2 regions of the Nonomuraea sp. NPDC048892 genome follow, and region 1 is predicted to be linked to the other one. Evidence: riboswitches for the same ligand, from Rfam matches in the RefSeq annotation. Region 1 holds a riboswitch; the other holds the start of a gene.
What was found. Region 1 has a riboswitch for cyclic di-AMP ahead of AB0C28_RS25440 (C40 family peptidase). Riboswitches for the same ligand answer to the same signal wherever they lie in the genome.
Positions count from the first base shown of each region.

Region 2: it holds a riboswitch for cyclic di-AMP, as region 1 does, so the genes downstream of both, AB0C28_RS06085 (CHAP domain-containing protein) here and AB0C28_RS25440 (C40 family peptidase) in region 1, are expected to answer to the same signal.

Region 1 covers NZ_JBEZFZ010000007.1:299,576-303,291, forward strand. The annotation lists gene AB0C28_RS25435 (C40 family peptidase) at 1-474, shown strand, start outside; cyclic di-AMP (ydaO/yuaA leader) riboswitch at 1,010-1,175, shown strand; gene AB0C28_RS25440 (C40 family peptidase) at 1,249-1,770, shown strand; gene AB0C28_RS25445 (hypothetical protein) at 2,057-2,956, shown strand; gene AB0C28_RS25450 (M48 family metallopeptidase) at 2,968-3,716, shown strand, end outside.
Region 2 covers NZ_JBEZFZ010000002.1:123,851-127,566, forward strand. The annotation lists gene AB0C28_RS06080 (hypothetical protein) at 1-465, opposite strand, end outside; gene AB0C28_RS06085 (CHAP domain-containing protein) at 986-1,687, opposite strand; cyclic di-AMP (ydaO/yuaA leader) riboswitch at 1,700-1,836, opposite strand; gene AB0C28_RS06090 (Gfo/Idh/MocA family oxidoreductase) at 1,954-2,907, opposite strand; gene AB0C28_RS06095 (aldo/keto reductase) at 3,005-3,716, opposite strand, start outside.

The DNA.
Region 1 (3,716 bases):
AAGGAACGCGCGGAGATCCTCAAGCTGATCAAGGATCAGAAGAAGCTGCTGGAGAAGCTGGGGGCCTACAACCCGGGCAACCCCAACAGCGTGGGCCTGAAGTACACCGGCCCCGCCTCCGGCAGCGCGGCGGCGGTGCTGCGGTTCGCGTTCGCACAGGTGGGCAAGCCGTACCGGTTCGGTGCCACGGGGCCGAGCTCGTACGACTGCTCGGGGCTGACCCAGGCGGCCTGGCGGGCGGCCGGGGTCTCGCTGCCCCGTACGACGTGGCAGCAGTGGGCGTGGGGAGCCAACCGCAAGGTGGACCTCAAGTCGCTGCAGCCCGGTGACCTCATCTTCAGCGCGGGGCTCGGGCACGTCAGCATCTACGCGGGCAACGGGCAGATCGTGCACGCGCCGCAGACGGGTGACGTCGTCAAGGTGGTCAAGCTCTCGTCGTACGGCAGCACGCTGGTGGGGGCCGTGCGTCCGTAGCGCCGGTTTCCGATCCCGCCGTCCGGCCGCTCTCGGCCGGCGGCGGGATTTTTTCTGCCTCATCCTACTATGGATCATCGTTCGTGAGACGGAGTCGCGTTCTGGAATGCCTTGTGGCCTGTGTTGATGCCTACGGCCGCCGCCGTACATATCCGGAAATCTGCCGTGACCCTCCCTTAAGGCGGGCACAAGCCTCGGGAGCGCTCCCAGGTCCCGAACGCGTGATTTAAACGGGAAATCTGTGACATAAGCGACAACTTGGACCTGACAATCTTGGGCCCGCTCAAGTGTGAGCAGGGTCACACTTCCATAACATAACCTGGTGTTCCAGCAGGGGTTTCGAATCTGACAAAGTCCTCTGTCTGATCTTTACAGCCGGGCTCACGCTTTGCCGATCCTTGAACTTTCGGCGTAGCTTCTGGCGTCGTCGCGGTGCACAAGCCATGGCCCCGCGAACCCGCATCGGTCCCCTCTCGATGTGCGACAGATAGAAATCCGCCGGTCGTTCCCCGATATCCCCATGTCATTTCATCGGGGCTTCGACCTGCCGAATCCGTGCAGCCAGGAGGCACGGAGCCGGGGACCCAGCGATCCCACGTTTCCCCAGGGATCAGGGGTGAATCGGCGCGCTTATCGCGCCGTAGGGCGACTTCCAGGCCCGAATCCGTCAGCTAACCCGGTAGGCGTTCGTGGAAGACACAAGGAGAAATCCTGTCCAGCTCCCTGCATAACCCCCGTCTGTCCCGCCTTGCCCTGAGTGGCGTAGCGCTCACCATGACCGTGACGGCCGGAGGTTCCATCCTCCTTGCCCCAACGGCTCAGGCGGAGACGACGAGCGAATCGACCGTCACGACGGTGAAGGCGGAAACCACCGCCAAGACCTCGAAGAAGGTCACGGCCGCCCAGCGAAGGGCAGCCAAGGTCGCTCGGCAGCAAACGAAGGCCCGCAAGGCCGTCGCCGTGGCCAAGAACCAGATCGGTGACCCGTACCGATACGGAGCCACAGGACCTGGTTCGTTTGACTGCTCCGGTCTCGTCCAGTTCGCCTGGAAGAGAGCCGGAGTGAAGCTCCCGCGGGTGGCGAGCAGCCAGTTCGCCCGCATCAGGAACAAGATCTCCTGGCGGCGGTTGAAGCCCGGTGATCTCATGTTCTTCAACGGGCTCGGCCACGTCGGCATGTACGTCGGCAAGGGCAAGATGATCCACTCGCCTCGGACAGGCGAACGGGTGCGCATCGACAAGCTGGGCGGTTGGCGCCGGTCGTCATTCGTCGGCGCGGTCCGTCCCGGCATGTGAAGAAGCCCCGCCCGGATCCACGGAAAGCCTTCCCGGATCCGGACGGGGCTCTCGCACGTCCAAGGCGCCTCTCACACGTCCAGGGCCGCCCCCGGCCCGTCCCCGGCCCTCACGGCGCACCTACGGCCACCCGCGAGGCACGCCAGGGCACGTTCAGGATCCCCATGGCACGTCCGTGTCACCCTGTGGGGCCGGGCGGCCGGAACGGCGGTGTGGACCGGCCCGCGTGGGCGGCGGCGGATCGGCCGGGATGAAGTCCGTGCGGGTCCGGCTACGATCGGGCTTCGTGTCCGAGCAGGTGAGCCGACGAGCCGTGGTGGCCTGCCTGCTGCTCATCGCCTCCGGCGGCGCGCCGCTCCACGACTCCCCGATCCTTCCCCCGGAGGCGCGCGACCTCTGGCCGGGCCGCGGCACGGTGATCCGCCGCGGACGGCTCTCCACGGTCGTGGGCCCCGGCGACGGCAGCGGTGGCGGCAGCGGCGGTGAAGACGCCCGCGGCGCTGCAGGCGACGACAAGGGCGGCGGCAAGGACGGCGACGGCAGCGGTGGCGACGGGCTGGAGGAGCTGGCGGCGAGGGCCGACAGGGCCGGGCTCAGGGTCGCCCGGGTGCTCGGCCGGCCGGTGCGCCCGCTGGTGATCGTGCCGGACTCCGCCCGGGACGCCGCCCGCCTGGCGCGGGTGGCCCGGGTCGACGGGCTGGCCGCGCTGGCCGACGGCGGGCGCGTGATCGTCGTTCCCGAGCTCTTCGCCACCCTCACCCCCACCGGCAAGGACGTGGTGCTCGCCCACGAGCTTACCCACGTCACAGCGGGCACCGACGGGCTCCCGATCTGGCTGTACGAAGGGTTCGCCGACTACGTGGGCTACCGCGACGCCGGGCTGCCCGTGACGACCATCGCCGCCGAACTGGCCGCCGAGGTACGCGCGGGACGCCTGCCGGACGCGCTGCCCGGCCCCGCGGACTTCGCGGCGGACGGCCGGGACCCGGCGCGGCCGGCGCGCGCGTACCAGGAGGCGTGGCTGGCGTGTCGCTTCCTCGCCGACCGGTTCGGCGAGGAGACCCTGGTGAGGCTCTACCGCGCGGCCAGGACGACCGGCGCCGACCGGGCGCTCGCCGCGCGAGGACTCACGGCCGCCACACTGACGGCACGGTGGCGCGCGTACGTGCGGGATCAGCTCGGGTGAAGGGGAGCCAGATGAGCGAACGGCAGGACACGGAGGACTCACCGAGGCAGGACGAGCCCCCGGACGGCGCCACGACGGCGGTGACCGCCACGAACCCACCCGGCCCCGGCGACACCACCCCCGCCCCGGAACCCGCCCCAGGGCCCAGCCCAGGGTCTGGAGAGACGCGTGACAGGCCGGACGGAGGGGAGGAGGGAGCTGTGGGGGAGCGGGAGCCGGATTCCGACAGCGGCCTCAGGCGGCCGGCGGCGATCACGCTCGTGCTGCTCGGCCTCGCCGTCCTGGCCGTGGCCGTGTTCAGCACGCCGTGGCAGGCGCTGATCGGCGGCCCGCCGGACCCGTCCCGCGACTTCACCGCCGCCCAGATCGCGAAGGCGCGCGCGTTCGACGCGGCCACCAGCCTGCCCGCCTACCTCTCGCTCGCCCTCACGCTCGTCTTCGCCGGCCTCCTCGTCGCCACCCCGTTCGGCGCGAAGGTGACAGGGCGGCTGAAAGGCCCGTGGTGGCTGCGGGTGATCCTCGGCGTCGTGCTGATCACCGCGATCACCGAGCTGGTCAGGTGGCCGCTGGGCGTCTGGTACGAGACGATCCTGCGCGACTACGGCCTGTCGGTCCAGAACTGGTCGAGCTGGGCGGGGGACCGGCTGAAGAGCATGGGCGTGGAGGCGTTCCTGCTCTGCGTGATGCTGCTGGCCCTGATGGCGCTGGCCCGCAGGGTCAGGCGCTGGTGGATCCCGGCGGCGGCGGGCGCGTTCGCGCT
Region 2 (3,716 bases), on a different contig from region 1:
TCCGAGGGCGGTGATCAGTTCGGGGGTGAGCGGTCTCGCACCCTGGGTTCGGTCGGAGAGTCGCAGCGGGTGGTCGCCGACGGGTAGACGTCTGTTGCCCGAGCACAGGCTCGTGCTCAGTTCTGAGCCTCGGGTACGGGCGAACACCAGGTAGCGAGCGCCTTCCACGAACTTGTACCCGCAGGCCGGCCCCTGCGCCTTGGTGAAGACCTCGAACTCGGCGGTCGGCGCGCCCTTGTAGACGTGGTCGGCACGGAGGCTGGCGGTGACGGAGCCGCCGTTCAGCATCGATTCGCCCACGCGGACGTCCGTGACGGTAGCGGAGAAGACGGCCGTCGCCGCGCTGACCTGTTGTCGTGGCGTGAGCATCGCACACGAGCAGCCCGAAGCGGCGGTCACCGGACCGGCGGTGACCAGGAACAGGACTGTCGCGATGGAGAACGCCGCGAGCACACGCATCATCATGCCTTGATGACGTACGGCGGACGTGATCGGTTCGACCGGTCCTATCCGGGTCTCGCTCTGTCCGGTGCAGCGGCGTCCCCATACGCGTCTTCGGGCCATGATGTGCGCTGGGAGCGATTGGCTGCGGAGGAGTCCTGTTGAGCGAGACAGTGCCGGTGATCTCCGGTGACGCGATGTTCTGGGCTTATGACGTGGCGCTCGCGGTTCTCTTCATCGAAACCGCCCGAGTCGGGGCGGAGGAGCCGGTGGATCTTCGGCCCTCGTGGTGGCCGGAGTTGGAGCAGGATCTCCGCACGCACGCGTTGGCCGGCAGCAGTTCCGCGGTCCTGCTGGACGGTTTCAGCGAGGATCGGCGGCAGGTGCTCCTGCGCTGCGTCGTGGAGGCGGCTCGACGGATCGAGGCTCGCGGTGGCGTACCTCTCGCTCCGGCTGGGCCCGGGAGCCCCCGAGCGGGGCCCGTACCTCCGGAAAGGCGCGAGCGCGCGCCCCCTCGTGGGGCGCGCGCTCGTGGGTGGGTTTGTCAGGCGGCGTAGTCCGGGTAGCCGTAGCCGACGACCTGCGACTTCGGACGGACGCGCTCCTCGACCCGGCCGTTGCCGGTGTTGCCTTCGATCGTGGAGATGGTGCCGTTCTGGTTGTCCTTCAGGACGAAGCCGACGTGCTGGATGTCGCTGAGGGACTTGCCGCCCTTCCAGGAGAAGAAGACCACGGCGCCGGGCTTGGCGACGTCGCCGAAGCGGTGGTTGGCCCGGAACCACTTGGCGTGGGCGACGGTGTAGGCATCCCAGCCGACCTGCGGGCGGGCGCCGGTCTGCTCGCCGACCCAGGAGACGAACATCGAGCACCAGGCGGCGTTCAGGTACGCGTTGCGGTTGCCGCCGTCGCGGGCCACGGTTTCGGCGGCGCGCTTCGAGTTGGCGTACCACTGCTGGTACTTGGTGCCGCCGCCGGAGGCGTTCTCGGAGGTGCCGATCTGGGCCTTGGCCACGGACAGGACCTGGTCGGCCGTGACGTTGACCTTGGTCTCTTCGCTCCTGTCACCGGCCTTGTGGGCGGCGGTGGCGGAGTCCGGGTGCCTGGCGGCGGTGGCCGCGGCTACTCCGGTCGCGGTGTCGGCGTTGGCCGCGAGAGGGGCGCCGAGGGCGGAGGCCAGGATGGCTCCGCCCAGGAGGGCGCGGGTGATGCCGGTTTTGGGCGCAGCAGTAAGACGGTACTTGGCCATCGAGGGGGTTACTCCTTGCTTCCATGCCGCTTACCGGGTTAGCTGACGGGTTCGGGCGTGGAAGCTGCCCTACGGCACCGGAGTGCCGATTCACCCCAAGGACATGGGTCCCCGGTTCCGTACGAAGACGGATTCAGCGGTCACAGGACGATCCTGTGATCTTTCGTGCGATGGTCAGACATAGCCGGACAAACCGGGCGTATGCCTCAAGGTGCCTCATAAGGTAATACATGAGGCAAGAGGATTACAAATCCATAAAAGCGCAGTCAGGTGAGTTGTCTGCGCGCGTCGGCCAGAAGTCCCATCATGGCAAGGGATTCGTCAAGCGGCATGATCGAGGATTCGGTCCTGCCTTCGGCCGTGGCGGCACGGACTTCGCGAAGCTCCCCGGCGTATCCGTTGTCCGCCGGATCGAGAACGTGCTCTTCCGGCTCCATGGAGGGCCCGGTGAGGAGGATCCGCTTCGGCGCCCAGAACGGCGCCGGGATGTCCGCCCGCATCTGAGTACCCACAACACTGGCCATGTTCGGGTAATTCCCCAGCAACGAGGCCGCCACGAGAGCGTGCCGTCCGCCGGGGTAGAGCAACGTGCCGGCCGCCTCCGCGTCCACCCCGGTCGGGGCCAGGGAGCCGGTGAAGCTCAGGCCCGAGGGCGTGCCGAGGAGCAGCTGAGCCAGGCTGAACGGGTAGATCCCCAGGTCGAGCAGGGCGCCGCCACCCAGCTCCGGCGCCCACAGGCGATGCGCGGGATCGTACGGGGCGGCGAAGCCGAAGGTGGCCTGCACCGAGCGGAGCTCGCCGAAGCGCGGATCGGCCGCGATCTGCTGGATGAGGGGGTTGAACCGCATCCACATCGCTTCCATCAGGAACACGCCCGCCTCGCGCGCCAGCCGCACCATCTTCTCGGCGTCGTCCATGGTGGCCGCCAGCGGCTTCTCGCAGAGCACGGCCTTACCGGCGGCGATGGCGGCCTCGGCCACCTGGAGGTGCTGGGCGTGCGGGGTGGCCACGTAGACGGCGTCGATCGCCGGATCGGCGCACAGTTGCTCGTAGGAGCCGTAGGCCGACTCCGCCTCCAGCGTCGAGGCCAGAGCCTGCGCTCTGGCCAGATCTCGTGAGCCGACGGCGCCCACCCGCATGCCCGGTTCGGCGGCTATGGCCGCCCCCACCGTACGCGCGATGCCGCCGGTCGCCGCTATTCCCCAGGTGAATTCTCGCACGCCGCAGATCGTACAGGAAAGGTAAAAATATGGTTATGTGGGGATAAATCGGGACACCCCGAAAACCTCTCCCGTCACAAAGGCGGTGAACCGCCCGTCACGCCACGTTGAACGTGTCAGGATCCGGCCCGATGCGCTGCCCCCTGTTCATCGCCCCGATGGCCGCCATCGTCTCCGGGTCGAGAATGAAGTCGAACACGTCGATGTTCTCCTTGATCCGCGCCGGCGTGACCGACTTCGGGATGACCACGTTCCCGAGCTGCAGGTGCCACCGCAGCACGATCTGCGCCGGCGTCCTGCCGCACTTGTCCGACAGCATCGTCAGCGCCGGATCGGTGAGCAGCCCCTTGCCCTGCCCGAGCGGGCTCCACGCCTCGGTGAGGATGCCGTTGGCCTCGTGGAAGGCGCGCAGCTCCCGCTGCTGCAGGTACGGGTGCAGCTCGATCTGATTGATGGCCGGCGTGATGTCGGTCTCGTCCATGAGCCGGGTGAGCGTGGCGACGGTGAAGTTCGACACGCCGATGGCCCTGACGCGCCCGTCGCGGTAGATCCGCTCCAGAGCCTTCCACGCCTGGACGTACTTGTCCTGCCGCGGCACCGGCCAGTGGATGAGGTAGAGGTCGATGTGATCGAGCCCCAGCCGGGTCAGGCTCTCGTCGAAGGCGGCCTCGGCGCGGTCGTGGTCGCCGTTCCACAGCTTGGTGGTGACGAACACCTTCTCGCGCGGCAGCCCGCTCGCGCGGACGGCCCGGCCCACTCCTTCCTCGTTGCCGTAGGCGGCGGCCGTGTCGATGTGGCGGTAGCCGGTC